3 regions of the Allobosea sp. FG18 genome follow, and region 2 is predicted to be linked to each of the others. Evidence: riboswitches for the same ligand, from Rfam matches in the RefSeq annotation. Region 2 holds a riboswitch; each other region holds the start of a gene.

Region 1 (10,556 bases), on a different contig from region 2:
GCGAGCGCGTCCTTTGATTCCGCCGCGCCGACGAAGCCGACGGGGATGCCGATCACGGCCGCCGGCTGCGGCGCGCCGGCATCGAGCATTTCGAGCAGGCGGAAGAGCGAGGTCGGCGCATTGCCGATCACGACGACCGAGCCGGCGAGCCGGGGCTTCCAGAGCTCCATCGCGGCGGCGGAGCGGGTCGTACCCATCTGAGCGGCGAGCGCCGGAACCTGCGGATCGTCCAGCGTGCAGAGAACCTCGTTGTTCGCCGGCAGGCGGGCGCGGGTCACGCCATTGGCGACCATCTTGGCATCGCAGAGGATCGGCGCGCCGCTCCTGAGCGCGGCCTGCGCAACCTCCGCGAAACCGGCGGACATCTCGACATCCCTGGGCAGGTCGGTCATGCCGCAGGCATGGATCATGCGGACGACGATGCGCTCGGCCGCGCCGCTGAACCGGGTCAAGTCAGCCTCGGCGCGGATGATGGCGAAGGAGCGCTCATAGATCGCCGCGCCGTCCTGGATGTAGTCGTATGCCTTGCTCAACCCTGCGATCCCGTCGTGCGCAGGGCCTTGGCCAGCCGCGCGTGAATGTCTTGTCCGGGCTGCAATCGCGTGAGCAGCGCCGAAAGGTCAAGCGTCGCGACCGGCTTGTCCCGCGTCGTCCCGCCCGGCACGACGTCGTAGCGCCCGTCTCGCCCCACCAGCGTGAGATCGGCCGCTGCCGGATGAGCACAGGCCTTGACGCAGCCGGAGACATGCAGCGTCACACCCTGCGCGAGCAGATCGGCGGCAGCGTCGGCGAGCCTGGCTGCATCCGCCATGGTCGGCGCCTCGGCGCGCGAACAGGCGGGGCTGCCGGCGCAAGCCTGCACCGAGAGGCGGGGGTCGTCGTCCTGCGTGATGAGGCCGAGATCGCCGGCCAGCCGCAGCAGCGCCTCTGCTCCGGTGCGGTCGAGATCGCGGAAGGTCAGCCCGCGCCAGGGCGAAAGCCGGATGTCGGCCTTTGCCTGGGCCGCACCGAGCCTGTCGAGTGTCTCCGCATCGCAGCGGCCGAAGGGCAGGCCGACGAGCGCGGCGAAACGATCGCCCTCCAGAGCAAACAGCCCGGCGCGTCGGGGCGGCATCCGTGGCGCCGGAGCGGCGGCTTCGGGCAGGGCGCTCAGGCTCGCCAAGGCTTCGGGCGACAGGTCACGCAGGCGGCGGATCTGATCCGGCGCGGCGGCTCGCAGCGCTGCAAAGTCACGCAGGATCGCGGCCACGGTCGGCACGGCTTCGGTGACCGGGATAGGGCCGAGCCAGAGACGATCGGCGAGGCACAAGGCTGCGCTCTTGGCGTCCATCCCAACCAGCCGGATATCGCCGGAGAAATCATCGAGGGCCTGCGCACCGCCATCGTCCACGACGACGCCGAGCTTGGCCGGCAGGCCGGGTACGGTACGGGCGCGTTGCTCGATCTGTGCGGCCAGTGCGGCGGCGTCGATCAGGCCGGTCGGGTCCCGTCCGGCCAGCGGCGAGACCAGTGTCACACGTTGCGGCCCGTCGCCCTCGTGCTCGTCGACGAGATGTTCCCCCAGCAGGCGCTCGATCAGCGTCGGATGACTTTCGATCGTCACGCCGCGGATCTGCAGATTGGCGCGGGCAGAAATCTCGATCAGCCCGTTGCCATGCTCTACTGCCAGCGCCGCGATCCGCCGCAATTGCGCTGGTGCCAGCTTCGCGCCCGGTGGATGCAGTCGCACCAGCCAGCCGTCGCCGGTCTCCATCGGCTTGAGCGTGCTCGGGCACCAGCCGCGCCGCAACGTTTCCTGTGACCGCGCGCTCATTCCGCCGCGTCCCGTGCTAGGAAGGCGCCGACCGAGTTGCGGCGGCTGGTCCAGAGCCCGCGTCGTGCGGCTTCCGCCAATCGCGAACGGATCGAGGCGGCAGCGGGCGCATTGGCGGCTTCGAGCGCGGTCCAGACCTGCGGATCGGCGCAATAGGCCTGGAAGACGGAATCGAACAGCCCGTCGGCGACGGCATCGGTGCTGGCGGCGAAGACGAAGAGGGTATCCACCGCCTCGGCCAGCTCCGCCGCACCGCGCCAGCCATGGGCGAGTTGCGACGCGATCCAGCGCGGATGCGTCAACCGGCCATGGACGATCCGGGCGATGTCCTGTGCCAGCGTACGCGCCTTCGGCGCTTCCGGGTTCGAGCTGTCGAGGCTGTAGAGCGCGGGGTCGGCACCGAGCGCTTTCGCCGCCGCCGCAAGCCCACCGATCACGTCGGCGGCGCTGCTCGCTTCGAGGATGTCGCGCCCCGCCGTGTCGCTGACATGGATGAAGGCGTCGGAGGCGCGGATGCGCTCGGTGAAGCCGGCATCGGCGGCGCCCACGCCCTCCGCCCCGCCATAGGCATGGTCTGACGCCGCGAGATAGGCCGCACCCAATTCCTCGCGGTGGGTCCAGTCGCCATCAAGGGCGCGGTCCGCCATCGCCGCGCCATAGCGGCCGGGCGCGGCGCCGAAGATGCGCGCGCCAGACTCGCCCCGGCGATAAGCGGCGGCGGGCTCGTTCCACTCGTCCGCCTCGTCCAGCGTGGCCACGGCCCGCGCGGCCTGGTCGAGCAGCGCGATCTGCCCCGGAAACGTATCGCGGAAGGTGCCGGAGATGCGCACGGTCACGTCGAGGCGCGGATAGGCGAGCTTCGGCTGCGGGACGATGCTGAAGCCCGTGACGCGGGTCGAGGCATTGTCCCAGAGCGGCTCGACGCCCATCAGCGCGAGAGCATGCGCGATATCCTCGCCACCCGAGCGCAGGGTTGGCGAGGCCCAGAGGTCCATGACGATCCGGCGCGGATAGTCGCCATGATCCTGGAGATGGCGCGAGACGACGGCCTGGGCTGCCAACCTGCCGAGCCTTGCGGCCGCGCGCGTCGGGATCGCGCGAGGGTCGAGCGTCGAGAGATTGCGTCCGGTCGGCAGCACATCGGGGCGGCCGCGATGCGGCGAGCCGGCCGGGCCGGGCGGGACGAAGCGGCCGTCGAGAGCGGCGAGCAGGTTTTCGCGCTCGTTGCGGGCGGAGGCAGGGTCGATCTCCGAGCGCCCGAAGATATGCAGGCCGTCGCGGAAGGGCAGTTCGGCGATGTCGCAGAGATGGGCGTCGAGAAGCGTCAGCGCCTCGTTCATCTCGGTATCATCGGTGACGCCGCAGGAGGCGGCGAGCCCGCCCGCCTCGGCCCGCGCCCGGATTTCGCCGGCGACGATATCGGCGCGGCGCGGATCGAGCACCTGCGCCTGCGAGAACTCCTCGACGAGATCGCGCAGGAGCGCGGTCTCGCCGGCGGCCTCCGCCTCGGCCAGCGGTGGTGGCAGATGGCCGAGCGTGACGGCCGAGAGCCGCCTTTTTGCCGGCGCCGCCTCGCCGGGATCGTCGACGACATAGGGGTAGATCACCGGCAGCCCGCCGACAGCGAGGCGCGGCCAGCAGCCGCCTGAAAGCGCGACCGCCTTACCCGGCAGCCATTCGGTGGTGCCGTGCGTGCCGAGATGGATCAGCGCGTCGGCGGTCTCGGATTGGCGCAGTGCGAGATAGAAGGCGAGATAAGCGTGGCCCGGCGGCGCGTCGGGGTCGTGATAAACAGCCTTGCGGTCTGGCGTCGCATCGCGCGGCGGCTGCAGGGCGACGGTGAGGTTGCCGAAGCGGACGGTGCGGAAATGGAAGGCGCCGCCGTGGCAGGCGGGGTCGGCTTCGGGCTTGCCGTGGGCGGCATGAAGGCGCTCACAGGCTGCGGCAGGAATGGCGGCAAGCCAGTTGCGATAGGTTGCGAGGGGAATGCTCAGATCGGCCGAGCCGCCGGTGAGAGCGGCCATGAGCCGCGCGCTCTCATCCACATCTGCGCCGTCATCCCGGACAAGCCGCGTCAGCGGCGCCGATCCGGGATCCATGCCTGAACTTTGATTGGAAGCGCTCTGGCATGGATCCCGGGTCAAGCCCGGGATGACGGCGGAGGTGGTAGAGCCGACCTCATACCCCGCTCCTGCCAGCAATTCCCGGATCGCCGTCACGCTCGTCGGCGTGTCGAGCCCGACGGCGAAGCCGGCCCGTCCGCCGCGCGCGGGATAATCCGACATCACCAGCGCCAGTTTTCGCTCGGCGGCAGGCTTCCCTGCCAGCGCAATCCAGCCCTTCGCCAGATCGGCCAGTGCGGCGACCCCCTCAGGAGCGGGCATCAGCCGGCGGATGGAAAGCCCGGTTGCCGGATCGGTCGCTTCCGCCTTGAAGGCGACGGGGATCGCCCCGATGCGCCCGTCGAATTCCGGCAGTGCCACCTGCATGGCGAGATCGGCGGCCGATAGCCCGCGCGGCGATGCCTCCCAGGCCTCGCGGGGGCTGCTGACAGGAATCGCCTGCAGGATCGGGCAATCCGCGCCGTCGAGCACGAAATCCGCACCTTCGCGGGCGGAGAAGGCGGTGGTGGTGATGATCAGCGCCGGCTTGCGCGTCGCGATCAGCGCTGCAAGTTCGGCGGTGACGGCGGGGTCCTTCAGGCTGGTCAGCGCCAACGGCAGGGGCGCGAGGCCGCGCGCCGCCAGCGTCGTGGCAATCGCCTCGCCCATGGCGGTGTCCCCGGCTGCAACGCCGGAGCGATAGAGCAGGACCGGGACGAGCGCGCGATCGGGGGGCAGGGCGGCGAGTGCCTCGCGCCATGGCAGGGGGGTGCCGTCTCTGCCGAGCGCGAAGAACGATGGCAGCGGGACGGGAGCTAGGTCGGAGGCGTCGTGCCGGCCCTCATCCGCCTGCCGGCACCTTCTCCCCCGAGGGGAGAAGGACGATGTGATATCCGTCGCTTCCTTCTCCCCTGGGGGGAGAAGGTGGCCCGGCGAAGCCGGGTCGGATGAGGGTTGAACCTCCGTCACATAATCGGAAACCCGCCGCAGCAGCCGCCGCATGTTCTCGGCGCCGCCACCGGCCTGAAAATAGGCCAGCAGCTCGCCTGCGAATTCCGCCGGCACCGTCGCATGTTCGCCGAGCCTCGGATCGTCGCGCTCGTCACCGGGCAGGATCGCGAGCGGGATGCCGCGCTCGCGGCAGGCGATGCCGAGCTGCTCGATGCCGTAGCGCCAGTAGTCGAGCCCGCCGAGGCAACGCAGCAGTATAAAGCGGGATTGCGCCGCCGTTTTCTCGATCAGGAAATCGGCCGAGAGCGGGTGCCTCAACCGCCGGAGCGGCGCGAGCCGCACCGACAGCTTGCTGTCACCTGCCGCCACCGCCAGCGCCGAAAGGTCGCTGTCGGTGAAGGACAGCACGAGCACGTCTCCCGGCGGCAGGGCGAGATCGACGGCGTCCTCGCCGTCGTCGAGCCTGATCTCGCTGGTCGGGAGAAGATGCATCGGTCGATGCTACGCCCCCGCGAGAGCCGCTTCCACGGCCTTGAGATCGAAGCCCTTGAGGCCGATCACGGTGAGGCGCCCGTCGCGCGGTTCGCTCGCGCTCCAGGCCCGGTCGAAATGATGACTGAGGCGCCGGCCGACGCCCTGTACGACCAGACGCATCGGCTTGCCCGGAACGGCGGTGAAGCCCTTGAGGCGCAGCACGCCCTCGGCCTCGGCCGCCTTGGCGACGCGCGCCGTGAGCTCCTCCGGCGAGAGGCCGGCCGGCAGCGGCACGGCGACCGAGTCGAAATCGTCATGGTCGTGATCGTGCTCGCCTTCGCCATGATGCGAGGGGCGGGCGGCGAGGTCGCTTTCGGCGGCAGCGCCGAGGCCGACGATCAGCGCCGGCTCGACCTTGCCATGGGCGGTCTCGACGATCTTGATCGCTTTCGGCAGATGCTCGGCGATCTCGGCTTTCACCCGCGCGCGGCCGGCCTCGTCGACGAGGTCGCTCTTGTTGAGCAGGATCAGGTCGGCGCAGAGGATCTGGTCCTCGAACACCTCCTCCAGCGGGTTGTCGTGATCGACGGAGGCGTCCGCTGCCGTCTGCGCCGCGAGCGCCTCCGGATCATCGGCGAACTGACCCTCGGCCACGGCCGGCCCGTCGACCACGGCGATGACGCCGTCGACGGTCACGCGCGAGCGGATCGCCGGCCAGTTGAACGCCTGCACCAGCGGCTTCGGCAAAGCGAGGCCGGAGGTCTCGATCAGGATGTGCTCCGGCGGGTTCGGCCGGTTCAAAAGCTTTTCCAGTGCGGGCACGAAATCATCGGCGACGGTGCAGCAGATGCAGCCGTTCGGCAGCTCGACCACGTCCTCGTCGCTGCAGCCGGCAATGCCGCAGCCCTTCAGGAATTCGCCGTCGAAGCCGAGATCGCCGAACTCGTTGACGAGTACTGCGAGCTTCTTGCCTTGCGCATTCTCGAGGAGATGGCGCACCAGCGTCGTTTTCCCGGCGCCGAGGAAGCCGGTGATGATCGTGCAGGGGGTCTTGCTGAGTGACGTCTTGCCCAGGTTGGTGGTCTGCGGAGCGTTCATGATGTCATCCTTGCTGGCGCGCCGGCAAAGGCGGCACGCGCGCGACCACGCCCTTGCGGAAGGACTGCGGCCGCTCTTTCCAGGGAACGATGCCGTTGGCGCTGGCGGCATAGGCCTCCGCGGCGCCGACGATCTCGTCGAGATGGGTGTCGGTGTCGAGATCGCCGATCAGATAGGTCCATTTCCCGTCGGCGCTGAGCGCGATGGTGCAGGGCCGCTTGCAGACGGCGAGGCATTCGACGGGCAGCACGGGGATCGTGCTGCCCTTGGCTTTAAGCTGTGCGGTGAGCCGCTCGGCCAGCGCCAGTCCCGGCTGGTCGTAACCTTCCGGGAGATCGGCGCGGGCGCGGCGGCAGGCCGTGCAGACATGGATGGTGAGGTCACCCTCGGACATGGCTTGTCCTCAGGCTTCCGCGGCCCGGCGGCTCGCCCGGGGCCAAAGCACGCCGACCATGAAGGCGGTGGCGAGCCAGAGCGCGGCCTGGATGCCGAGCGAGAGCGACGCGAAATGCGCGGCGACCTCGGCCGGCACCTTGCTCTCCGGCGCGGCCGGATGCGGGGCGCCGACGACATGCGGCAGCAGGATCAGGACGATCGCCACAAGCTTGAGCCAGGGCTGCTCGAAGCGCAGGAACACAAAGAGCCCGGCCGCGGTGGCGATGGCGGTCCACAGCCACCAGACCTGGCGCTGCTCCAGCGCGGCCGAGGCTGCACCCGGCAGCTCGGGAGCCAGCCCCATCGCCGGGGCGAGCCCGAGCGCGAGGAAGCCGCAGGCGCCCCAGACGAGCGCGCTGCGCTGGTCGATCGTATCGCCGGCCGCGATCATGCCGGCGAGGAGCAAGCCCGCGAAGCCGATCGCGGTCGCGATCGTCACGGCGCTGGTGAAAAGCGTGCGCTGGAAGCCGTCCTGCGGCTTCCATTCGGCATGGTCGTGGCCGGGCGCGTCGCCGGCCGGTCCATGCGCGTGGATGATCTTCGCCTCGCCGTCGAAGGTTGCCAGCGTCGGCGCTTTCAGGGCGAGTGCCGCCTCATAGGTCTCGGCCTTGAGGATCAGCGGGGTGGTGGTGACATGCTGCAGGGCGGCGACGATCAAGCCAGCCAGAAGCCCGGCCAGGATGCTGACCGTGAGAACACGCGTGACCATGGATGCTTTCCCTCAGTGGCAGGGAAAGGCGAGGCCGTGACGGCTGTCATGCGCGGCGTTGTGGACATTGGTCGAGGCCGCGAAGCCGGTCGTGTAGATCAGCGCGACGCCGATCACGAGCGCGGCGGCAACCGCCTTGACGCGTTCCGAAACGCTGAGTGTAGGGGTGGAAACCGAAGCGGTGTTCATAAGCGTTCTCCGTGGCCGCCCCGCCGGCAGCCGGTTGGATCTCTGCGGGTTGACGGCAGGTCTCCTGGCTCGCGGACTTCGCGCCCCTTGCCGCCTTCCCGGAGCGAGCGCTCCAGTGGCCGATGGCGAAGGACATCCGCTTACAGTTGCGGGGGCAGCCGCGGTCTCGCACCGCGTTCCCTTTTCACCTCCTCGCGGAGGCACCGTCACGGATCATCATTAGCCATCGCCGTGTTGCTGTGCAATGCAAGAACGGTCCGACACATACATGCGGTCATCCCGGCCGGAGCGCAGCGAAGAGCCGGGATCCATGCCTGAACCTCTACCGGAAGCGTTCCGGCATGGATCCCGGGTCTCCCTATGGTCGCCCGGGATGACGGCCAGCGAAACCAAGCCGCCGATGCAGTCTCTTCCGATCCCCCATCTCACGCTCGTCCTCGGCGGCGCCCGCTCCGGCAAGAGCCGCCATGCCGAGGCGCTGGTCGAGGCGCTGCCGACGCCCTGGACCTATATCGCCACCGCGCAGGCCTATGACGACGAGATGCGCGAGCGCATCGCCGAGCATCGCGCCCGCCGGCCCGACGGATGGCAGACGGTCGATGCGCCGCTCGATCTGGCCGGCGCGATCGCCGCCCAGCCGACGGGCCGTCCGATCCTGGTCGATTGCCTGACGCTGTGGCTGACCAACCTGATCCTCGCCGAGCGCGACACCGCCGCCGCACGCGAGGCCCTGATCGCCGCCTGCGAACGCGTTTCCGCCCCGCTCGTGCTGGTCGGCAACGAGGTCGGTCTCGGCATCGTCCCGGAGAATGCGCTGGCCCGCCGCTTCCGCGACGAAGCCGGACGCCTCCATCAGGCGCTTGCGGCGCGTGCGGCCAGCGTGGTCTTCATGGTCGCCGGATTGCCGATGCGAGTGAAATGATGCGGGTTAAACTATGACGGAGACCGAGGACGCCGCCCGCCACAAGGCCAAGATGGAGAAGCGCAAGGCGGTGCAGGACGCCGAAGTTGCCTCCAAGACGCTCGAGAAGGGCTTGCTGATCGTCAACACCGGCCCCGGCAAGGGCAAGTCGACGGCAGCTTTCGGGCTGATCCTGCGCGCGCTCGGCCATGGTTGGCGCATCGGCGTGGTGCAGTTCATCAAGGGCGCCTGGTCGACCGGCGAGCGTCGGGCGTTGGAGGCCTTCGGCGATCAGGTGAGCTGGCACAGCATGGGCGAGGGCTTCACCTGGGAGACGCAGGACAAGGCTCGTGACATCGCGGCGGCCGAACGCGCCTTCGCAAAGGCCAGGGAATTGATGGCCGATCCGGAGATCAGGCTTCTGGTGCTCGACGAGCTCAACATCGCCCTGCGCTACGATTATCTGCCGCTCGCCGAGGTTGTCGCGACGCTGTCTGCCCGCAGGCCTGACCTGCACATCGTCGTCACCGGCCGCAACGCCAAGCCGGAGCTGATCGAGGCGGCCGATCTCGTCACTGAGATGACGCTGGTGAAGCATCATTTCGCTGCGGGTGTGAAGGCGCAGCAAGGCATCGAGTTCTGAGAGCCCGCTCTGTGCCTCGGCAGCATTGAGTCAGCCCGGACGCAGCGAAGCGGAGATCCGGGATCCATTCCGGAACCTGCCCGAAAGAGGTTCCGGCATGGATCCCGGGTCAAGCCCGGGATGACCAAGTATCTCCGGCGCGGGCCAACACCCCTCCCGTTGCGATAAGCCATCCTCGATGTGGAGCGATCGCCTCGACCGGCTCATCCACTTGACGGTGATCGATCCAGTCTTCAGATTGAATCTGAATTCAAATTCAATTTCGAGATCAAGCATGGCCGACGGCGCATCGAAGCAACCCCGCAAGGCCGGCAAGCGCGAGGCGATCCTCGCCGCCGCGCGCGGCATTGTGTCGGAAGTCGGCTTCCATGAGACCTCGATCGCCGCGGTGGCTGCCGCCAGCGGCGTCTCGACCGGCAGCGTCTATTCCTATTTCGCTTCGAAGGCCGAACTGATGGCCGAGATCGTCGCGGCCGTGTCGTCGCGCGAGCTCGCCGTGCTGCGTGAGATCGCCGCGAGCGACGCCCCCGTCGCAGAGCGCCTGACCGCAGCGGTCGAGGCCTTCGCGCGCCGCGCCTTCGCCAATCGGCGCCTGGCCTGGTCGATGATCGCCGAGCCCGCTGACCCCGCCGTCGATGCGACGCGGCTCGATTATCGCCGCGAGATCGCCGGCATCTTCCGTGCGCTCGTCGTCGAAGGCGGAGCGCTGGGTGCCTTCCGCCCGGTCGACCCCGATGCCGCCGCCGCGATGATCGTCGGCGGCTTCATGGAGGCGCTGATCGGCCCGCTCTCGCCGGAACGCCCGATCACACCTGAGCGCGGCCGCGAGATCGCCGCCGCCCTTGCCGATCTCTCCATCGCCGCGCTGATTTCCCGAGAAGGACAGGCCGCATGACCGCGCTCGACGCTTACGGCTACGACACCCATGAAGTGCTGAATCAGGCGCCGGCGCTGGCGGATTATGACGCCTTCGCCGCCGATCCGGCGCTCGGCTCGATCCTCGATGCCTTTGGCGCCGGCTGGTTCAGCGAGCAGGCGAGCGTGGTAGGCCACCATGTCGGCTCTCAACGCGTGCAGGACTTGGCGCGGCAGGCTAATCGCAGCTTGCCGGAACTGCGCACGCATGACCGCTGGGGTCGGCGCGTCGACCAGATCGAGTTCCATCCGGCCTGGCACGAACTGATGGGGCTCGCGATGCGCGACGAGTTCCATTCCTTGTGCTGGACGAAACCGCGCGAAGG
Region 2 (10,556 bases):
CGCGCCGACCATGCTGAATTCGAACAGGCCCTGCTCGCCGCGCGCCTTTTGCCAGCGCGGATCGGCGTTGAGCTTGGTCAGCACGCCCGTCCAGTAGGTATAGGACGCTTCGGGCGCCTTCGGCGGGGCGTAGAAGCCGCGCACGATCGGCCACTGCACGTCATAGCCCTGTTCCTTGGCCGTCGGCACCTGCGCGAAGGCGCCGGGCAGGCGCTTGTCCGAGAAGGTCGCGAGCAGGCGGATTTCGCCGGCCTCCAACTGGCCGCGCACCTCGGAGGCATCGCCGGGGAAGAGGTCGATATGGCCGCCGATCAGGGCGCCGATCGCCTCGCCGCCGCCTTCATAGGCGAGATAGCGCATCTTGCGCGGATCGACGCCGGCCGCCTTCAGGACGAGCGCCGGCTTCATCCAGTCCTGGCTGCCGACGGTGCCGCCGGCGCCGACCTTGACCGAGGTCGGGTCCTTCTTCAGGGCCTCGACGACCTCGGCGAGGGTCTTGAAGCGGCTGTCCTTGCGCACGGCGAGCACCCCGTAATCGGCGCCGATCGCGCCGAGCCAGCGCACGTCGGATTCGCTGAAGCGGCCGAACTTGCCCTGGGCGAGATTGACCCAGGAGCCGGTCGAGACCGCGACGATGACATTGGCGTCGGCGGCGCGCTGCGCCTGGATGTTGTTATAGGCGATGGCGCCGATGCCGCCCGGCATGTTGGTGGTGCGGATTGACGGGCCGACCAGTCCCGTCTCGTTCAGCATGCGGCTGGTCAGCCGGCAGGTCAGGTCGAAGCCGCCGCCGGGGGCGGCAGGTGCGATGCATTCCGGGTTCTGCGGCTGGAAGTCCTGTGCGTGGACGGTTGCCGAGAGCAGCAGCGCACAGCAGGTGGCGATCGTTGTCCTCATGGCGTTCCTCCGAAAGTCCTGTTGCTCCCACCTGTCGGTGGCGGGGGGGCGTCGCAGTCCGGGCTCATGACTGGCCCGGTTCGATTGTCGACAATTTTTAGATTAGCGAGCCAGAGGTGCTTGTCAAACGGGCGTGTCAATGTAATTTGTGTCGACAATAAATGCTGGCCAGGCTGAAAAGGCGAGCGATCGATGCGAGGAACGGCCCAAAATGGCGACATTCAACAACAATGAGCGTCCGGCTCCGGACGGTGTTCTCGTCGATATCGCCGACTACGTGCTGAACTATCGCGTCGAGAGCAGCCTCGCCTACGAGACCGCCCGCAACTGCCTGATCGACACGATGGGCTGCGGCATGGAGGCGCTGGAATACCCCGCCTGCACCAAGCTGCTCGGCCCCGTCGTCCCCGGCACGACCGTGCCGAACGGCGCCCGCGTGCCGGGCACGCCCTATCAGCTCGACCCGATCCAGGCCGCCTTCAATTTCGGCACGATGATCCGCTGGCTCGACTTCAACGATTGCTGGCTCGCCGCCGAATGGGGCCATCCGTCCGACAATCTCGGCGGCATCCTCGCGGTCGCCGACTGGCTGTCGCGCACCGCGGTCGCCGCCGGAAAGTCGCCATTGACGATGCGCGACGTCCTGACCGCGATGATCAAGGCGCACGAGATCCAGGGCTGCCTCGCGCTGGAGAACGCCTTCAACAAGGTCGGCATCGACCATGTCATCCTGGTCAAGGTCGCCTCGACCGCGGTCGTCGCCGGCATGCTCGGGCTCGACCGCGACGAGATCGTCAATGCGCTCTCGCTCGCCTTCGTCGACGGGCAGGCGCTGCGCACCTATCGCCACGCTCCCAATGCCGGCTCGCGGAAGAGCTGGGCGGCGGGTGATGCCACCAGCCGTGCCGTCCGGCTCGCGCTGATCGCCCGCACCGGCGAGATGGGCTATCCCACGGCGCTGTCAGCCAAGACCTGGGGCTTCTACGACGCCTCGTTCCGCGGCCAGAGCTTCAAGTTCCAGCGCCCCTACGGCTCCTATGTGATGGAGCACGTGCTGTTCAAGATTTCCTATCCGGCCGAGTTCCACTCGCAGACCGCGGTCGAGGCTGCGATGACCCTGCACGATCAGCTCAAGGCGATGGGCCGCAGCAGCGACGACATCGCTTCGATCAAAATCCGTACGCACGAGGCCTGCATCCGCATCATCGACAAGCGCGGACCGCTGCATAATCCGGCCGATCGCGACCATACGATCCAGTACATGGTCGCCGTGCCCTTCATCTTCGGCCGTCTCACCGCCGCCGATTACGAGGACGATGTCGCCGCCGATCCGCGCATCGATGCGCTGCGCGACAAGATCGAATGCGTCGAGGACCCGGCCTTCACCCGCGACTACCACGACCCCGAGAAGCGCTCGATCGCCAATGGCATGACGGTGACCCTGAAGGACGGCACAGTGCTGCCCGAGCTCGTGGTCGAATACCCGATCGGCCACAAGCGCCGCCGCGCCGACGGCATTCCGCTACTCGAAGCCAAGTTCCGCACCAACCTCGCCCGCCGCTTCGTCGAGAAGCGCCAGCGCGAGATTCTCGACGTTTCGCTCGATCAGGCGAAGCTCGAGGCGATGTCCGTCAACGACTACGTCGATCTCTACTGCAACTGAGTGCCCATGCCCTATCTCGTCGCCTCAGATCTTCCGTCAGAGCCGGCCGGCCAGCGCTTCCGCGCGCTGGTCGAGCGCGGCGGCATAGCCCAGCTTCCCGGTGCCCATAACGGCATGGCCGCGATTCAGGCCAGGATGGCCGGCTTCGAGGGCTTGTATCTGTCGGGCGCGGCGATGACGGCCTCGATGGGCATCCCCGATCTCGGCATGATCACCGTCGACGAGGTCGCCTTCTTCATCCGCCAGATCGCGCGGGCCTGCGGCCTGCCGCTCCTGGTCGATGGCGATACCGGCTATGGCGAGGCGCTTAACGTCATGCACATGGTGCGCGTCTTCGAGGAGGCCGGGGCCGGCGCCGTCCATATCGAGGACCAGCTCCTGCCGAAGAAATGCGGCCATCTCAACGACAAGAAGCTGGCCGACGCCCATGACATGGCCGCCAAGGTCGCCGCTGCCGCGAAGGCTCGCCGGCACCTCTACGTCATCGCCCGCACCGATGCCGCCGCAAGCGAGGGCATCGACGGCGCCGTCGCCCGCGCCAAGCTCTATTTGGAAGCCGGTGCCGACGCGATCTTCCCGGAGGCGCTGACCACGGCCGAGATGTTCCGCGAGTTTGCCCGCCGCATGCCCGGCGTGCCGCTGCTCGCCAACATGACCGAGTTCGGCCGCACGCCCTTCTTCACCGCCTCCGAGTTCGAGGCGATGGGCTATCGCATGGTGATCTGGCCGGTCTCGTCGCTCCGCGTCGCCAACAAGGCGCAGGAGAAGCTCTACGCCGCGCTTGCCCGCGACGGCGGCACGCATGCCATGGTCGACCAGATGCAGACGCGGGTCGAGCTCTACAAGACGATCGGGCTCGCCGATTACGAGGCGCTCGACGCCTCGATCGTCGCGACCATCGCGCCGGAAGGCATGCCCCAGCGCGAGCGCAGTGCATGAGGACAGCGGGGCGCCGGAACGACCTGGCGCCCGACCCGCGGATGATGCGGCAAGAAACGACCAGCTCGAAAAGGGCGGCGTAACGACAACGGGAGGAGATGAAAGATGCTGAAGCGTTTGACGATGGCCGGCGTCCTGGCCCTGGGGCTCGGCACCGGTGCGGCCTTGGCGGAGCCTGCCAAGGTGATGATCCCCGCCAATCCCGGCGGCGGCTGGGATGGGGCGGGTCGCCATACCATGGCGGCCTTCGCCCAGTCCAAGGTCTTCACGGACGGCGCGTCCTTCACCAACAAGGGCGGTGCCGCCGGCACGATCGGCCTCGCCGAATTCGTCCGCACCGCCAAGGGCGATGACAACGCCCTGCTGGTCACCGGCGTCATCATGGTCGGCGGCGTCATCACCAACCAGACGCCGGTCTCGCTCAAGGACACGACGCCGCTGCTGCGTCTGACCAACGAGTACAACGCCATCGCGGTACCCGCGAACTCACCGATCAAGACGCCCGCGGACTTCATCGCGGCGCTCAAGGCCGATCCCGGCGCGCTCTCCGTCGGCGGCGGCTCGGCCGGCGGTGCCGACCATGTCATGCTGGCGCTGCTCGCCAAGCATGCCGGCGCGCCTGTCGGCAAGATCAACTTCGTCGCCTTCTCCGGCGGCGAGATCCTCGCTGCGCTCGGCGGTGGCAAGATCAAGGCGGCGATCTCCGGCGCCTCGGAATTCCGTGCCTTCGCCGAATCCGGCCGCATCCGCATCATCGCGACCTCCGGCCCGACGCGGGTCGACGGGCTCAATGCCCCGACGCTGAAGGAAGCCGGCATCCCGGTCGAGGTCGGCAACTGGCGCGGCTTCGTCGGCGCGCCCGGCATGAGCGACGCCGCCAAGAAGACCTGGCTCGACCGCTTCGCCAAGCTCCACGCCACCAAGGAGTGGAAGGAGACGCTGAAGACGCAAGGGTGGGAGGACGCCTATCTGCCGGGCGACGCCTTCAACGCCTTCCTCAAGAGCGAGGAGACCAACTGGACGAGCGCGCTCAAGGAAGTCGGCATCCTGAAATAGCCTCCGTCGAAGCCGGGCGGCGCGCCTGAGCGCACCGCCCGCCATCCATCGCGAAGGGCGGCAAGGCAGATGTCATCGATGAAGAACGGTTCGGCTGCTGCGGGTGGACGGCCCTGGTGGCTCGGGCTCGCGATCCTGGTCATGGGGGCGCTCTGGCTCAACGGCGCACGCAGCATCGCCTCCACCACCAACTATGTCGGCGTCGGGCCGGCGGCGATGGTGCTCGCCGTCGGGCTCGGGCTCGTCCTGCTCGGCTTCCTGCTGATCCTTCAGGCGCTGAAGGGGCAGCTCGCACCCGCCGGTGATGACGAGGAGGAGGCGCCGTTCTCGCGCGCCGCCTTCCTGATGGCGCTGGCCGGTGTCGGCGTGCCCTTGCTGACGATCCGCTGGCTCGGCTTTCCGTTCAGCGCGATGCTGGCCTTCACGCTGGTGACCCATGCCTTCGGCTCGCGCCGTACCCTGCTCGATCTCGGCATCGGCGCGCTGATCGCCAGCCTCGCCTGGCTCGGCTTCTCCCGCCTCGGCATCAGCCTTGGCCCCTTCTTCCCGCTGCTGGGCTAAGCCATGGACATCCTGAACCAGTTGCTCGGCGGGTTCGCGGTTGCCTTGCAGCCGATGAACCTGTTCTGGGCCTTCATCGGCTGTGGCCTCGGCACGGCGGTCGGCGTCCTGCCCGGCATCGGCCCGGCCCTGACCATCGCCCTGCTCCTGCCGGTGACCGCACAGGTCAATCCGGCCTCGGCCTTCATCATGTTCGCCGGTATCCTCTACGGTGCGCTCTATGGCGGCTCGACCACCTCGATCCTGTTGAACACGCCGGGCGAGAGCGGCTCGGTGATGACGGCGCTCGAAGGCAACCGCATGGCCCGCCGCGGCCGCGGCGCCGCGGCACTTGCGACGGCTGCCGTCGGCTCCTTCGTTGCCGGCACCATCGGCACGCTGGCGTTGACCTTCCTCGCGCCCGCCATCGCCGAGCTCGCCTTCGTCTTCGGCCCGGAGGACTATTTCGCGCTGATGATGCTCTCCTTCACCGCGGTCGCCGTGGTGATGGGGCGCTCGATGGTGCGCGGCTTCGCCGCTCTGTTCTTCGGGCTGGCGCTCGGCACGATCGGCATCGATACCCAGACCGGCCAGACCCGCATGGTCTTCGGCACGCTCGAACTGCTCGACGGCATCTCGTTCACGGTCGTGCTGGTCTCGCTCTTCGCGATCGGCGAGACGCTCTATGTCGCAAGCCGGCACAGCGCGGCTCCGGCCGCCGTCAATCCGCTCTCCGGTGGAAGCTGGATGACGAAACAGGATTGGAAGCGCTCCTGGAAGCCCTGGCTGCGCGGCAGCGTCATCGGCTTCCCGATCGGGGCGCTGCCGGCCGGCGGAACGGAAATCCCGACCTTCCTCTCCTATGCGCTGGAGCGCCGCCTGACCAAGCATCCGGAGGAGTTCGGGCAGGGCGCGATCGAGGGCGTCGCCGGCCCCGAGGCGGCCAACAACGCGGCCGCCGCCGGCATCCTCGTGCCGTTGCTGACGCTCGGCCTGCCATCGACCGCGACGGCCGCCGTCCTGCTCGCCGCCTTCCAGAATTACGGGCTCCAGCCCGGCCCGCTGCTCTTCGCGACCAATCCCGATCTGCTCTGGGGCCTGATCGCCTCGCTCTATATCGGCAACGTCATCCTGCTGATCCTCAACCTGCCGCTGGTCGGCATCTGGGTCCGACTGCTGCTGATCCCGCGCCACTACATCTATGGCGGCATCGTCGTCTTCGCGATGGTCGGCGTCTGGGGGCTCTCGACCTCCTGGATGGACCTCGCCCTGATGTGCGGCCTCGGCCTCGTTGGCTATGTCGCGCGCGTCCATGATTTCCCGATCGCGCCGGCCCTGATCGGGCTGATCCTCGGCCCGCAAGCGGAAATCCAGCTCCGGCGCGCGCTCGCCGTCAGCCAGGGCGACTGGAGCGTGCTGGTCGGCACGCCGATCGCGGCGACGCTGCTCGGGATCGCGGCATTGGTCCTGATCGTACCGCCGCTGCTCGCCCATCGCCGCCGCCGCGCCGAGGCGGAAGGGCAGTCGGTCGCTGCTACCGGCTGAACCGGATCAGCGCTTCCCACCGTTCCGGCGCTTGCCCGGCTTGGCGCTTTCGCTCACGGCTAGCGCCGCCTGAAGCGCCATGCGGGCGGCGCGGATATGGCGGCGCATCAGGATCTCCGCGAGTTCTCCGTCGCGATGGCTGATCGCCTCGGTGATCCGCATATGCTCGCCCCAGGCCTCGCGGCCGCGCCCGGGAACGGTCGAATGCAGGCGCCGGCACAGGCGCAGGCGCGGGTAGAACTGCTCGCAGAGCAATTCGGCCAGAATCGGATTGCCGCTGCCCTTGGCGATCCGGCGGTGGAAATCGGCCTCGGGCTCGTCCTGGAGATAGGCGCCCATCGGGTTGCGCTCGATCTCGCCACGATGGCCCCGGACCAGTGCATCGAGCGCCGCGATCTCGGCCTCGCTCATGCTCTCGGCGGCGAGACGGGCAGCCATGCCCTCGGTCGCCTCGCGCACGTCGAGCAGGGCGAGGAACTCGGCCGCGCTCGGCTCGGCGACGCGCGCGCCCTGATTGGCGACATAGGTGACGAGCCCGCGCTCCTGCAGGCGCCGGATCGCCTCGCGAACCGGCGCGCGGCTGACGCCGAAGCGGCGCGCGATCGCCGGCTCGCTCAGCTTGGCGCCGGGCGCGATCTCCCCGGAGACGATGGCCGAGGAGAGGTCGTCGTAGAGTTTGACGGTAACGCCCACGCTCGCGGGGGGCAAAGTCTCGGCCAGCATCGAGCGGGTGCCTATCTGCTTCTGTTGCTGCGAGTATAGCGCAGTCGCCACGATTGCCGAGCCTGTTCATGGCTTCGATTTCGGTGCGGCAGCTGTTTGACGTCGCCACTTTTTCGCCCTACTCGTCGATCCGACGGTTCCCTCACGGGATCAAAAGGGAACGCGGTGCGGGTGGCCAACCACCCCATGCCGTGGCTGCCCCCGCAACTGTAAGCGGCGAGCCTTTCGCCATACGCCACTGGGGCCTCGGACCTGGGAAGGCGGTGAAGGGCAGCGACCCGCGAGCCAGGAGACCTGCCGTCAGCCGTGGTCACACGCGGACACGTTCGGCCGGGGTGCGCCGATCGCTGATTCGACCGTTCGCCGTCTTTCGTACGGCTGATGGGAGATCGCGTTCGCGGTGACGTGCCACTGACGTCAACGCCCGAGGTCTCCATCGTGAACGTCTTCCTCCCGGCCGCCGGACGCGGCCGCTTGCTGCTCTCCTCCTGCCTCGCGATCGCCGGCGCAACCGCTCCGGCCTTCGCCCAACCGGCTCCCGCGACGATCGCGCTCGACGAGATCGTCGTCAGCGCCACGGGAACGCCGACCCCCGCCCGCGAGATTGCGAGCTCGGTCACCGTCATCACCGCCCGGGATATCGAACAGCAGCAGCGCCGGACGTTGCCACAGGCGCTCGCCGCCGTGCCCGGCCTCAACATCGTGCAGACCGGCGGGCCGGGCGGCCTGACCTCGGTCTTCATGCGCGGCACCAATTCCAACCACGTCAAGGTGCTGATCGACGGCATCGAGGCCAACGATCCCTCGGCACCGAACCGCTCCTTCGATTTCGGCTCAATGCTGATCGAGGATATCGAGCGCATCGAGGTGCTGCGCGGCCCGCAGAGCGGCCTCTACGGCGCCAACGCGCTGGGCGGCGTCATTTCGGTGACCACGAAGCGCGGCGAGGGGCCGCCGAAGATGACCGCGCGCGTCGAAGGCGGATCGCACGGCACGTTCAACCAGTCCCTCGGCTTCAGCGGCGGCGACGATCGCTTCAACTACGCCTTCAACGCCGCGCATTTCCGCGCCGACGGGACCGAGGTGACGCCGCCGAACCTCGTGCCGCCCGGCCGCCGGATCAACCCGAACATCTTCGATAATTACAGCTATTCCGGCCGCCTCGGCTTCGCGCTCACCGACACGCTGACGCTGAACTGGGTCGGCCGCTACCAAGACGGCCAGCTGCGCAATACCGGCGACACCGGCTTCCCGAGCAAGCCCTCGCCCTATCGCTCCCAGCAGAACTATGCGCAGGCCTTCACCCGCGGCGAAGTGGTCTGGGACCCGCTCAGTGGGCGCTTCGTCAACACCTTCGGCGTCTCCTACTCGCGGCAGGACAGGGGAACGCGGACGGCTTCCGCGACGACCGGCCTGCTCGGCCTGCCCAATCAGAGCCTTGGCGAGCGCACCAAGCTCGACTGGCGCGGCAATCTCGAGATCACCAAGGGCCACAACCTGATCACGGGCCTGCAATATGAGCGCGAGCGGCTGGATACGGCGAGCCTGATCGCCTCGAACGGCAACAAGGCGGCCTATCTCGAATACCAGGGCAATATCGAGGATCGCTATTTCATGGCGGCCAACATCCGCCACGACCATGACGACAGCTATGGCGGGCACACGACCTACCGCATCACGCCGGCCGTCCTCATCCCAGGTACGGAGACCAAGCTGAAGGCGAGCTACGGCACCGGCTTCAAGGCGCCGACGCTAAGCGAGCTCTTCATCGACTATCGTCCCGGCTACAATTTCTTCGGCAACCCGAACCTGAAGCCGGAGGAAAGCCGAGGCTGGGATGTCGGCTTCGAGCAGCCGCTCTTCGACAAGCGCCTGCAACTCGGCGCGACCTGGTTCCAGAACGATATCGAGAACCTGATCGTCACCAACACCAGGCGCGATTCCTACGCCAATATCGGCAAGGCGAAGACGAAGGGCGTCGAGGCCTTCGCCACGCTGGAAATCTCGCCGCAGTTCCGCATCCGCGCCGACTACACCTTCACCCTCGCCAAGGACGAGATCGCGCGGCAGGAACTGCTGCGCCGGCCGCGCCACAAGGCGAGCGCGACCGCGACCTGGACGCCGACGAACAAGCTCAGCCTCTCGGCGACGCTGATCCATATCGGCTCCTGGGTCGACGGCAATCGCGACTTCTCGGTGCCCCGCATGCGGGCGAAGGGTGCGACGCTGGTCAACCTCGCCGCCGAGTACAATGCGACCGACAAGGTGACGGTGTTCGGGCGGGTCGATAACCTCTTCGACAAGCGCTGGGAGAATCCGGTCGGCTTCCTCGTGCCGGGCCTCGGTGTCTTCGGCGGTATCAAGGTGGCCATCGACGGATGAACCTGCCCCTCGTCCTGCGCCGTCTGCGCGGCGCCTGCCTCCTATCCATCGCGCTTGCGGGCGCGATGGCATCGGTCTCGCTTGCTGCGGACCGGCCGGCGCGCATCGTCTCGCTCAACATGTGCACGGACGAACTCGTCCTGCGCCTGGCCGATCCCGCACGCATCGCTTCGGTGACGTGGCTGTCGCAGGACCCGCGCAACGCCAACATGGCCGAGGCCGCGCGCCGGGTCCCCGCCAATCACGGCCTTGCCGAGGAGGTGCTGGGCTTCAAGCCCGATCTCGTCGTCGCCGGTGCCTATACGACGCGCGCCACCGTTTCCCTGCTCGGGCGCGTCGGCGTTACGGTCAGGGAGTTCGGCGTTCCCCGCAATCTCGCGGAGATGAAGGCGCAGATCACGGAGATGGCCGACCTGCTCGGCGAGCCCACGCGCGGACAGGCCTTGCTTGAGGAGGTCGAGCAGCGCCTGCAGGCTCTGGCCGCCCGCCGCGTCGAGCGGCCGTTGCGGGCGGTCGTGCTCCGTCCCAGCGGCTTCACGGTTGGCCGGGGTTCGCTCGTCGACGAGATTCTGACACGCGCCGGCCTCGTCAACATCGCGGCCGAGCTCGGCGTCGAGAGCTATGGCCAGATCGCGCTCGAAACCGTGGCGCTCGGCCGCGCCGAGGTGCTGATCCTGAACGAGACGCCGGACGGCCCGCCGTCCCTGGCTCATGAGATCCTGCACCATCCCGTCATCGACCGGCTCGGCGCCCGGCTGAAGCGTGTCGCGCTGCCGTCGCGGCTCTGGACCTGCGCCGGCCCGAGCGTGCT
Region 3 (10,556 bases), on a different contig from region 2:
AGCGCTTCCGGGCGCTTCCTTCCGCGGGTCGGCCTCGACCAGATATTCGATGTGCCGGCGTCCCGAAGCCCCCGGGCGGATCGAAACCGCGACGCCGAAGATGCGTTGGATCGCCTCGGCGGTCAGGACCTCCTCCGGCGCACCCGCCGCCTTAAGACGCCCGTCATGCAACAGCGCGATCTCGTCGCAGAACATGGCGGCGAGGTTGAGATCGTGCAGCGCCATGATGCAGGTGATGCCGAGGCGTCGGACCAGGCTCAGGATCGAGAGCTGGTGCTGGATGTCGAGATGGTTGGTCGGCTCGTCCAGGATGAGCTCGCTCGGCTCCTGCGCGAGCGCGCGGGCGATATGGACGCGCTGGCGTTCCCCTCCCGAAAGCGTGTGCCAGAACTGATCGTGGCGCTCGGTGAGCCCGACCCGCGCCAGCGCTTCGTTCACGGCGCCCTCGTCGGCTTCGCTCCACGAGGCCAGCGCCGCACGATGCGGCGTGCGGCCGAGGCGGACGACATCGCAGACGGACAACTGGATCTCGGTGGTCGCCTGCTGCTCGACGAAGGCGAGGCGGCGGGCCAGCTCGCGGCGGGGCACGCTGGCGATGTCGTTTCCGTCGAGGGTGACGACGCCGCTCGCGACGTTGCGCAGGCGGCAGAGCAACCGGAGCAGGCTCGACTTGCCGGAGCCGTTCGGGCCGATCAGGCCGAGCACCCGGCCGGGCGCGGCTTCCAGCGTCACCCCGTCGACGATCATCCGGCCGCCGGCACCCCAGCGGGCCTCGCGGGTCGCGAGCGTCATGCCGGCCTCCGGGCGCGGTAGAGGATGAGCGCGAAGACGGGTGCGCCGAACAGCGCTGTCACCACGCCGATCGGCAGGATCTGCTGAGGTATCAGGATGCGGGAGAGGATGTCCGCGAGGATCATGAAGATCGCGCCGATGACGAGACAGGCTGGCAGCAAGCGGGCATGGCCGGAGCCGACGAGGAAGCGCGCGGCATGGGGAATGATCAGCCCGACGAAGCCGACCGTGCCGACGATCGAGACCATCACCGCCGTCATCACCGCCGTCGTGGCGAAGAGCACGACCTTCACCCGCGTGACGGCGACGCCCAGCGAAGCTGCGGCGTCGACGCCGAAGGCGAAGGCGTCGAGCGCCTTGGCGTGCAGCATGCAGATGCCGAAGCCGATGAAGGCGACCGGCGCCGCCATCCAGATGTCGGGCCAGCGCACGCCGCCGAAATTGCCGAGCAGCCAGAACATCACACCGCGCGCCTGCTCGGCGCTGGCGAGCGTCGTGACGATCGTGGCGGTCGCGGCATTGAAGAGTTGCGAGGTCGCGACACCGGCGAGGATGACGCGATCGCTCGCCCCGCCCGCCCCTGCCGCCAGCAGCGCCACGACGACGAGCGCAGCGCAGGAACCGATGAAGGCGCCGGCCGAAACGGAGAGCACCGCGCCGCCGATGCTGATGCCGAGGATCAGCACCGCGACGGCGCCGGTCGAGGCGCCGGCCGAGATGCCGAGGATATAGGGTTCTGCCAGCGGGTTGCGCAGCAGGGCCTGCAGGATCGCGCCCGAGAGGGCGAGCGCGCCGCCGCAGAGCCCCGCCATCAGCGCACGGCTGAGCCGATAATCAAAGATCACGCCCTGCTGGATCGCGCTGACCGGAAAGTCGAGGTCGAACAGCCCGTTGCCGAGCGCCTTCAGGGCGGTGTCCAGCGGGATGCGCATCTCGCCGATGGTCACGGCCAGCGCGACCGAGAGGATCAGCGCCAGCAGCGAGGCCAGCGCGATCGCGACACGCGCCGGCCAGTTCGGCCCATGGGCGGCGTGGCTCAACGCGAGAGCCCGAAGCCGGCGATCGCTTTGGCCAGTGTCTCGATACCGTCGACCGTGTCGAGCCCGGCGCGGGTCGCACCGACATCCATGATGACGACGCGGTTGTTCTTCACGGCGTCCAGCTTGCTGGCGACCGGATCGGTCTTCAGGAACTCCAGCTTCTTCTCGATATCGTCGGCCGGGAAGCGGCGGCGATCCATCTTCACGGTGACGATCACGGCGGGGTTGGCAGCGGCGATGCTCTCCCAGCCGACCAGCGGCCATTCCTCATTGGTCGTGATGACGTTGCGGGCGCCGAGCTTGGAGAGGATATAGGCGGGCACGCCGTTCTTGCCGGCCATGAAGCCGTCGCCCTTGATGTCCTTGCTGGAGAACCAGACGACGACCGGAACGTCCTGCGCCTTCAGCTTCGCGACCTGCTCGACCGCCTTGTCCTCGCGCGCCTTGAGCTCGGCGACGAGCGTCTCGGCCCGGTCGGCGACATCGAAGATCGCGCCGAACTCGCGGATGTTGCGATAGACCAGCTCCATCGTGAACATCTGGGTACGCACGCCGTCACCGGCGCCGGAATTGTCCTTGCCGACGCAATCGGTCGGCGAGACATAACTAGGCACCTTCACCTTGGCGAACTGGTCGCGCTTGCCGACGATGCCGTTCGGGCCGACATGCCATTCGAACATCGCGGTGACGAGATCGGGCTCCTGCGCCAGCACGGCCTCGAAGCTCGGATCATTGTCGGCGAGGCGCTTCACCTTGGCGTTGACCGCCTCATAGGGCTTGGCCACCGGCGAGAACCAGACCGCCGTGCCGACGACGCGGTCGCCAAGGCCGAGCGCATAGAGGATTTCCGTCTGCGTCTGGCCGATCGCGACGACGCGCTTGGGCGCGGCGTTGAAGGTGATCGTCTCGCGGCAATTCTCCAGCGTCAGCGGATATTTGGTCGGCGCCGCGATGGCCGTGCCAGTGGCGAGAGCGCCGAACAGGGCAGCGGCCGAGAGGCGGAGCAGAGAATTGAACGGGCGCGCTGCCGGCATCGAGGCCATCCGAAATGTAACAATGTTGCATTTCTGATAGAGTGCGCGGCAGGCAGCCGTCAAGCCACCTTGGGCGGCCTGTGCAGTGGTCTTCGTGAACATGGGTTTCATCGCTCCCCGAGATGACGGCCGGGGCAGCTTTGGGCATGTGGGGCGGGAGGCCGGCCGCGAGGGTCGCCATCGACACACAGGCTTCGGAACACCCCGTCCGAAAGACGTCTTCGACGACCGGGGCAGGTCTCCTGGCTCGCGGGTCGATGCCTGTTCCGCCCGGCCTTCCCGGCGCGTCAGGCGCCAGTGGACGATGGACGGAGAGCTCGCCGCTTACAGTTGCGGGGGCAGCCTCGGCTTTGGCACTGGAAGTGCCTCACCGAATTCCCTCTTAGCTCCGGGAGCAACCCGGAGAACCTCGATCGGCGCCCACCCTATAAGGGCGCGGCGCTGCGTCAAGCGGACATCGCGTCAGAGGCTCGGCGTGCTGTAGAGCCGCTTGCCGCCGACGGAGATCTCGACCTCCTGCAGATAGCTGCGCAGTGCCGTCGTCGCGACCTCGATGCCGAGACCCGGTGCATCGGGCGCGGAGACCTGCCCGTTCGCATCGCGCTCCACATGATTGGCAGAGATCGTGGTGGCGAGCGGCTTCGGCATGGCCGGGTATTCGCAAATCTCGTGCGCAGCGAGGCCGGCATAGGGCTGGAGCGAGGCCGAGAGAGCGAGATGCGAGGTGAAGGTGTGGTTGACGAAGGTCACGCCCTTGGCGACCGCATAATCCGCCACCGCCTTGGACGGACCGATGCCGCCGATCCGCCCGCAATCGATCTGTACATAGCCGATGCCGCCATAATCGATGAGCTGCCGGGCCATCGACTCGTTATGGGCGCCCTCCCCGCCGGCCAGCCGGACCTTGGGGCTGCGCTTGGCGAGCGCGCCATAGGCTTCGAGCGCGCTGGCGTGGAAGGGCTCCTCGAACCAGAGCACGTTCGCCTTCTCCATCGCGGGCAGACGGGCGGCGGCGCGCTCGACATCCTCGATGAAGATCTGGCCGGTATCGACGAGCAGGATGCCGTCCTGCCCCAAACCCTCGCGAGCGGCAACGAAATGCTCGGCATCGGCCTCGACGCTGCCGCGGCCGATCGGCCCCCAGCCGAACTTGGCGGCGCGGAAGCTGCGCTTGCGGGCATCGCGGGCGCGTTCGAGAGTCTCCTGCGCCGTGTCCCCGAAAAGGACCGAGGCATAGGGCGTCTTGGGGTGGCTCTTCGCGTAGCCAAGCAGGCGCCAGACCGGCTCGGAGCGCATCTTGCCGAGGATGTCCCATAAGGCCATCTCGACGCCGGAGAAGGTATGCGGCGCCTGCAGCAGGTCCATCGAGTTATAGGCGACGGCAGCAGCGATGCGGGCGATATCCTCCGGGCCTTCCAGCGTCTGGCCGAGCACGGAATCGGCGACCGGCCGGCAGACGCCATGCGACATCGGACAGATGAAGGCGGCGATGGAGGGCAGTGGCGCCGCCTCGCATTCGCCCCAGCCGACATGGCCGCCGGCGGCGACCCTGACCAGCAGCGCATCCTGGCTGCCGTCGGCTTCGTCGGTGACGACGGGCATGGCGAGATAGAAGAAATCGACGGCCTCGATTCTGGGCACAGGCCTTCTCCTCACAGTTCGTAGATCGTGGCGCGGGGCGTGAAGGTGACACCCTCGTCGAGCGGATAGATCGGCCGGGCGCAGATGGTGTGGCCCAGGCTTTTCAGGTTGGCCGAGGTCGCGCCGGGCGCATCGATGTTGAAGTTCCGCGCGCACCACTGGTCGAACATGTGGAACTCGGTGTGCGGCGACTTCACCACGATCAGGTCGAAATCCGTGGGGTCGATGCCGTTGGCGTAATACATCGCCCGGTCGAACAGGCTAACAGAGCGGCTCATCACAACGACGGTGACGTTGTCCCAGGTCAGAACCGCGGTCGGCCCGGCTCTCAGGGGCGCCTTCATCGTCTCCAGCGCCGCCTCGCCATCCGAGAGCAATTTGACCTTGGCCTTGACCTTCATCGGCGGGAAGCGGGCGGGATCGATCGAACCGCCGAGCGCGACCTCGATCGTCGCGCCGACTCCGGCCTTGTGCGCAGCAGCCGCAGCCGGCGCGTCGACGATCTGGGCCAATACACGCTTGCCGTAACCCGCCTTGCGCAAGGCGGCGAGGATCAGGTTGCTGTCGCCGGAGGCACCGGATGAGGTCGCGTCAGCGGCATCGGTGAAGATCACGGGACCGTCGATGCTGCGGGCCTGCGCGATGGCGCGCTCCAGCGGGACGAGCTTGCCCTGCATGCGGAAGCGCAAGGGCCAGAACTCCTCGGCCAGCCGGACCGCCTCGCGCTCGGCGGTCTCCTTGTCGCCATCGGTCAGGATCAGCACTTGCGAGCACAGCTCGGGCACGTCGGTGAAGGGGTTGCCGATCATGATGCCGGCCGCGAGCGCCCGCCCCTCCTCCTCCAGCCGGCGGCATTCGGCCAGAAGCTCGCCATAGCAGCCGGTCTTGGTGATGAGCTCGTCGCCGCGCACCAGGGCCGGAATGACGACGCGGGCAGCGACGGGTTTGATGCCGCCGGCCATCAGCTTCAGCAGCAGTTCGGCGGCGCGGCGGCCGGTATCGGCGAAGTCGACATGGGGGTAGGTCCAGTAGATCGCGAAACCGTCGACATTGCGGAGCATCCGGTCGGTCAGGATGCCGTGCAGGTCGAGCGAGATGACGATCGGCATGTCCGGCCCGACACGCTGGCGCAGCTTCTCCAGCAGGTAGCCTTCCGGATCGAGTTCGCCATCGGCGCCCATCGCGCCATGCAGCGAGACATAGATGCCGTCGATGCGATCGAGCTTGGCGAAGATCGCGGCGAGGATTTCTTCCGAGAGCTTCTTCCAGCCTGCGGCCGAGAGTGGGCCGGCGCTGCCGGAGCGGGCGCAGATCGTCGGCACGATCTCGATATCGGGCCTCGCCTCGAAGACCGCGAGCGCGCCGCCGAGTTCCTGGTTCTGGCCGCGCTGGACGTAGAGACCATCGCCATGGTGGATCAGGAAGTTCTCGTAATGCGACGGCAGTGGGTTGAAGGAGGAAATCTCCTGCTTGCAGTCGGCGATCAGGATGCGCTTCATCGGGCGGCTCCTAGAGGCTGTTAGTGACCATGGGAGGGATTTGACGCTGGCGATTTTGCGCGAATGCAAGGAGTTCGAGGACGCAAACCTTCCGGTTTGCTACGAAGAACGACACGGCAGTCGCGCAAAAGCGCCGCGCCCTCCGGGTGAGGTGAAAACCGCAGAGCTGCAGCGTCGCACCGCTTGCCGATACCAGTGGTATCGGCGGCGCGATGCTCCTCCCATCTCTGCGGTTTTGACCTCATCAGATGCCTCCCATGGTCACTAACAGCCTCTAGGGGTCAGAATTTCAGGCGGGGGTCGAGCACGTCGCGCAGGCCGTCGCCGAGCAGGTTGAGGCCGAGCACGCAGGCGATGATCGCGAGGCCCGGAAACACCGTGATCCACGGGGCCTCGCGCATGAAATCGCGCCCCTGGGCGATGATCGAGCCGAAGGAGGCGGCAGGCGGCGGCGGACCGGCGCCGACGAAGGAGAGCGCAGCCTCGGCCAGCACCGCGATGGCGAAGACATAGGTCAGGCGCACGATCAGCGGGCCGGCGACATTGCGCAGCACATGCTTGAAGAGGATGGTCCATTCGCCGACGCCGATCGAACGCGCGGCGGCGATGTATTCCTGCTCCTTTTCGAGCAGCACCGAGGCGCGCACGATGCGGGCCGTATGCGGCGTCGTGGCGATGGCGAGCGCGATAACGACATTGGTCAGCGAGGCTCCGAGCACCGCCGAGACCACCATGGCGAGCACGATCGACGGGAACGCCATCAGCGCGTCCATGATCCGCATGATCGGCTGGTCGAGCCGGTAGAAATAACCAGCGATCGCGCCGCTCAGCGTACCCGCGATTCCCGCCAGCACGACGGTGCAGGCACCGATGGCGAGCGAGATGCGGGCGCCGATCATCACGCGCGAGAGGATGTCGCGACCGAAATGGTCGGTGCCGAACCAGTGCACGGCGCTTGGGGCCGCAAGGCGGGCGCGGACATTGCTCTTGAGCGGATCGAAAGGCGTCAGCCAATCGGCGGCAAGCGCGACCGCGACCATCAGCAGCACCAGCACCGCCCCGATCACGAAGGAGCGGTTACGGAAGAGGCGCCCCCAGAGGGCGCGGCCGACGAGAGGCGTGCCCTGCATCAGGCCAGCCTCACGCGCGGATCGACCACGGCGTAGAGGATGTCGACGACGAGATTGATCGCGAGATAGACCACCGCGAGGAAGAGCAAGCCGCCCTGCAGCACCGGGAAGTCTCGCGAGGCGATGGCGCCGACGATCAAGCGGCCGATTCCGGGGATGGAGAAGACCTGCTCGACGATGACCGCGCCGCCGAGCAAGGCGCCGGAGACGATGCCGATCACGGTGAGGATCGGGATCATCGCGTTGGGCAGCGCGTGGCGCAGCACGACATGAAGCTTGGCCAGCCCCTTGGCATCGGCAGTGCGGACATAATCCTGCGAGAGCGTGTCCAGCATGGAGGCGCGCGCCATGCGGGCGATGAAGCCGACCTGCACCAATCCCAGCGTCAGCGCGGGCAGAACCATGCCGCGCAGCCACTGGCCCGGCGATTCCATGAAGGGCGTGAAGCCGCCGCTCGGCAGCCAGCCGAGCGACACCGCGAAGACCAGCACCATGACGAGGCCGAGCCAGAAATCCGGCACGGAAAGCCCGAGCAGGGCCGTGGTCATCACCGCCTGATCGGGCCAGCGGTTGTGATTGACGGCCGCGATGATGCCGGCCGCGACGCCGAAGAACACGGCGAAGGCCAGCGCCAGCGCCGCCAGCGAGAGCGTGACCGGCAGGCGCTCGATCAGGGCGGCCGTGACCGAGCGGTTGAGCAGGATCGACTGGCCGAGATCGCCGCTGAGGATGCGCCCATACCAGCCGAACATCTGCTGCGGCAGCGAGAGGTCGAGCCCGAGCGCACTGCGCAGCTTGGCGACCTGGTCTGGTGTCGCCGAAGCGTCGAGGAAGGCCGCCGCCGGATCGCCCGGCACCAGCCAGATCAACGCGAAAGACATCAGCGAGACCAGGACGAGCACGAGAAAGGCGCCCGCGAGCCGGCGGATCAGGAAATGTCCCATGCCGCCCTCCTTCCGAGCGCTAGGCCTTCGTTCTGATAAGTGCGCGTCATCCCGGGCGGCCGAAGGGAGACCCGGGATCCATTCCGGAACGCTTCCGGCAAAGGTTCAGGAATGGATCCCGGATCTGCGCCGCAGCGCGGCTTGTCCGGGATGACACGGCTAATATGACGGCGGTCGATACCTACGACGGCGGGCATCGACCGCTTGCCCTCAAGGCTCCAGCCAGACGCCCCACATGCGCGGGATGCGATAGGGCTTGAAGTTCTTGAGCTTCGCCGTCGAGGCCTGGAAGACCCCGTAATTGCCGGCCTTCATTGCCACGGCCGCACCGTACATGTGCTTCTGGAAGGCATCGAAGAGGGCTTTGCGCTTGCCTTCGTCCATCTCGGCGTTGAAGGCGGCGGCGATGCGGTCGATCTCCGGGTCCTTGGCCTGCTGCGAGAGGCCGTTGACCCAGGGCGCCATCACCGAGCCCGGCCCTTCATAGGGTTCGATGCCGAAGCCGTGCGTCCAGAAGGTCCAGCCGGTCGGGGTAAAGCCGATCTTCGAGACCGTCGGCCAGTCGGCGACGGTAATGTCGACCTCGACGCCAATCTCCTTCAGCTTCTGCTGGACCAGCGTCGCGGTGTCGACATTGGGGCGCAGATTGTCGGTGATGAAGGTGATCTTGCCGCCCTTGTAGGAGGATTTGGCGAGCAATTCCTTGGCGAGCTTGATGTCGTTCTTGTTGTATTTGTCGCTGCCGACGGTCGAATGGAAGGCCGCGCCCGGATAGAGCCAGCTCGGGTCCATCTGGTAGATATCGGCATAGGAGATCGCCATGATCTCCTCCATGTCGAGCGCCGCCTGGACGGCCAGCCGGAAATTCACGTCATTGGCCGGCGCCTGCGCCTGGTTGAACTTGATCACCTGCAGGCCGAACGGCATCGACTTGTGGATGGTGAAGCGGTTGTCGGTGCCCAGCCGCTTGGCGGTCGGGCCGTCGACGGTCTCGTTGAGCTGGATCTGGCCGGCCTCGAGCGCGGCGCTGCGGGCGCCGCCTTCCGGCATGAAGCGGAAGGTCACGGTGTCCAAGAAGGCTTCCTTCTTGCCGGCGAAGCCGTCCCGGCCGGTGCCCTTCGGATTGGGCGCATAGCCGTCATAGCGCGTCAGCTTGACGTGACTGTCCGGCCTGTACTCGACGAACTTGTAGGGGCCGGTGCCGATGACCTCGATCTTGCCGGCCTCCTTGGCGGCCTCGCTCGCCGGGTAGATCGCGATCGGGGCGCGTGGCGAGGAGAGATTGTCGAGGAAGGTCGATTGCGCCTGTTTCAGCGTGACCGTGACCTCGTGCTCGCCGCTCGCCTTGATCGTATCGATGGCGGCGACCAGCGCCGGCGAGGCGCCGACCTTGCGATAGCGCTCCAGCGAGGCGACGACATCCGCCGCATCGAGCTTCTTGCCGTTATGGAAGGTCACGTCCTTTCGGATCGGGAAGACATAGGTTTTGCCATCGGGCGAGACCGTCACGCCCTCGGCCAGCTCCGGCACCGGCTTGGCGTTCTCGTCGCGGGCATAGAGCGTCTCGAAGATGTGGAGCGTGACGTTGCGCGAGGCCTGCGCCGAGGTGATCTGCGCATCGAGCGAGGGCGGCGCCTGGCTGATGCCGATGACGACGTCGCCGCCCTTGCGCTGGGCCAGCGCGCCTTGCGCCCCTCCGAGCATAAGCGCTGCCGCGAGGGCGGCGCCGAAGATGAGGTGCTTTGCCATGTTCTTGTCCCCTCAGGATTGATGGTCAGGCACGTGGTGGTTCAGGCGTAAGCTTGGTCAGGCGGCGGCGCGCGCCGCGTCGTAATCCTCCATCAGCACGGCAACCGCGTCGCCGCGCTGGACCCGGCCCGGACCGGCGGACATCCAGAGCACGCCGTCGCGGCGGTAGCGCACCTCCAGCGGCTCGCGGTCGATGTCCTCGATGAAATGCAGGTAGCCGGCGAGATCGCCGGCCCGGCAGATGTCGCCCACCACATTGCGCGGCTCGAACAAACCGCCGGCTGGCGCGAAGGAATACCCGGCGGCATCGCGCACCATCATGTGGCGGGTGCCGGGCGAGCCGTCGCGCTGCGTCGTGTCGGGCTTCCCATCCATCAGGCCGCAATGCTTGAGGATATTGGTCAGCGCCCGGTCGGCGATGCGCACGCCCTCGACATTGACCCGGCCCCAGCCGCCAAGCTCGGTGCCGAGCGACAGGATGCCTCGGCGCTCGACCGAAGAGGTCAGCGTCGCGCCCTCGTCGACGCCCCAGAACACGACGTTGTAGGGCGCCCCAAAAGCGGCGGCCGCCGCCATGGTGCGCTCGCGCAGCTTGGCGTCGGCGACGTAGTGCATGTTGGTCGAGAGCGCCGAGTCGCCGGAATGGCCGGCGGTGTGAAGATCGACGGAGACATCGACCAGCGGCAGCACCACCGTATCGACGAAATGCGCCAGCATCTCGGAGAAG

The links. Region 2 has a riboswitch for cobalamin ahead of ACODTJ_RS25825 (TonB-dependent receptor plug domain-containing protein). Riboswitches for the same ligand answer to the same signal wherever they lie in the genome.
Region 1: it holds a riboswitch for cobalamin, as region 2 does, so the genes downstream of both, ACODTJ_RS11310 (CbtB domain-containing protein) here and ACODTJ_RS25825 (TonB-dependent receptor plug domain-containing protein) in region 2, are expected to answer to the same signal.
Region 3: it holds a riboswitch for cobalamin, as region 2 does, so the genes downstream of both, ACODTJ_RS14070 (ABC transporter substrate-binding protein) here and ACODTJ_RS25825 (TonB-dependent receptor plug domain-containing protein) in region 2, are expected to answer to the same signal.

The regions. Positions count from the first base shown of each region.
Region 1 is NZ_JBMDKB010000008.1:132,186-142,741, reverse strand. It holds gene ACODTJ_RS11340 (precorrin-8X methylmutase) at 1-533, opposite strand, end outside; gene cobG (precorrin-3B synthase) at 530-1,813, opposite strand; gene cobN (cobaltochelatase subunit CobN) at 1,810-5,358, opposite strand; gene cobW (cobalamin biosynthesis protein CobW) at 5,368-6,438, opposite strand; gene ACODTJ_RS11320 (DUF1636 family protein) at 6,443-6,832, opposite strand; gene ACODTJ_RS11315 (CbtA family protein) at 6,842-7,582, opposite strand; gene ACODTJ_RS11310 (CbtB domain-containing protein) at 7,595-7,771, opposite strand; cobalamin riboswitch at 7,809-7,994, opposite strand; gene cobU (bifunctional adenosylcobinamide kinase/adenosylcobinamide-phosphate guanylyltransferase) at 8,145-8,693, shown strand; gene cobO (cob(I)yrinic acid a,c-diamide adenosyltransferase) at 8,707-9,315, shown strand; gene ACODTJ_RS11295 (TetR/AcrR family transcriptional regulator) at 9,590-10,210, shown strand; gene ACODTJ_RS11290 (acyl-CoA dehydrogenase family protein) at 10,207-10,556, shown strand, end outside.
Region 2 is NZ_JBMDKB010000031.1:23,692-34,247, forward strand. It holds gene ACODTJ_RS25790 (Bug family tripartite tricarboxylate transporter substrate binding protein) at 1-897, opposite strand, end outside; gene ACODTJ_RS25795 (bifunctional 2-methylcitrate dehydratase/aconitate hydratase) at 1,109-2,560, shown strand; gene prpB (methylisocitrate lyase) at 2,567-3,499, shown strand; gene ACODTJ_RS25805 (Bug family tripartite tricarboxylate transporter substrate binding protein) at 3,605-4,555, shown strand; gene ACODTJ_RS25810 (tripartite tricarboxylate transporter TctB family protein) at 4,634-5,116, shown strand; gene ACODTJ_RS25815 (tripartite tricarboxylate transporter permease) at 5,120-6,640, shown strand; gene ACODTJ_RS25820 (GntR family transcriptional regulator) at 6,647-7,414, opposite strand; cobalamin riboswitch at 7,481-7,679, shown strand; gene ACODTJ_RS25825 (TonB-dependent receptor plug domain-containing protein) at 7,802-9,745, shown strand; gene ACODTJ_RS25830 (ABC transporter substrate-binding protein) at 9,742-10,556, shown strand, end outside.
Region 3 is NZ_JBMDKB010000011.1:97,225-107,780, forward strand. It holds gene ACODTJ_RS14060 (ABC transporter ATP-binding protein) at 1-792, opposite strand, end outside; gene ACODTJ_RS14065 (FecCD family ABC transporter permease) at 789-1,832, opposite strand; gene ACODTJ_RS14070 (ABC transporter substrate-binding protein) at 1,829-2,866, opposite strand; cobalamin riboswitch at 3,082-3,293, opposite strand; gene ACODTJ_RS14075 (mandelate racemase/muconate lactonizing enzyme family protein) at 3,329-4,507, opposite strand; gene ACODTJ_RS14080 (M81 family metallopeptidase) at 4,519-6,006, opposite strand; gene ACODTJ_RS14085 (ABC transporter permease) at 6,288-7,136, opposite strand; gene ACODTJ_RS14090 (ABC transporter permease) at 7,136-8,080, opposite strand; gene ACODTJ_RS14095 (ABC transporter substrate-binding protein) at 8,291-9,829, opposite strand; gene ACODTJ_RS14100 (succinylglutamate desuccinylase/aspartoacylase family protein) at 9,887-10,556, opposite strand, start outside.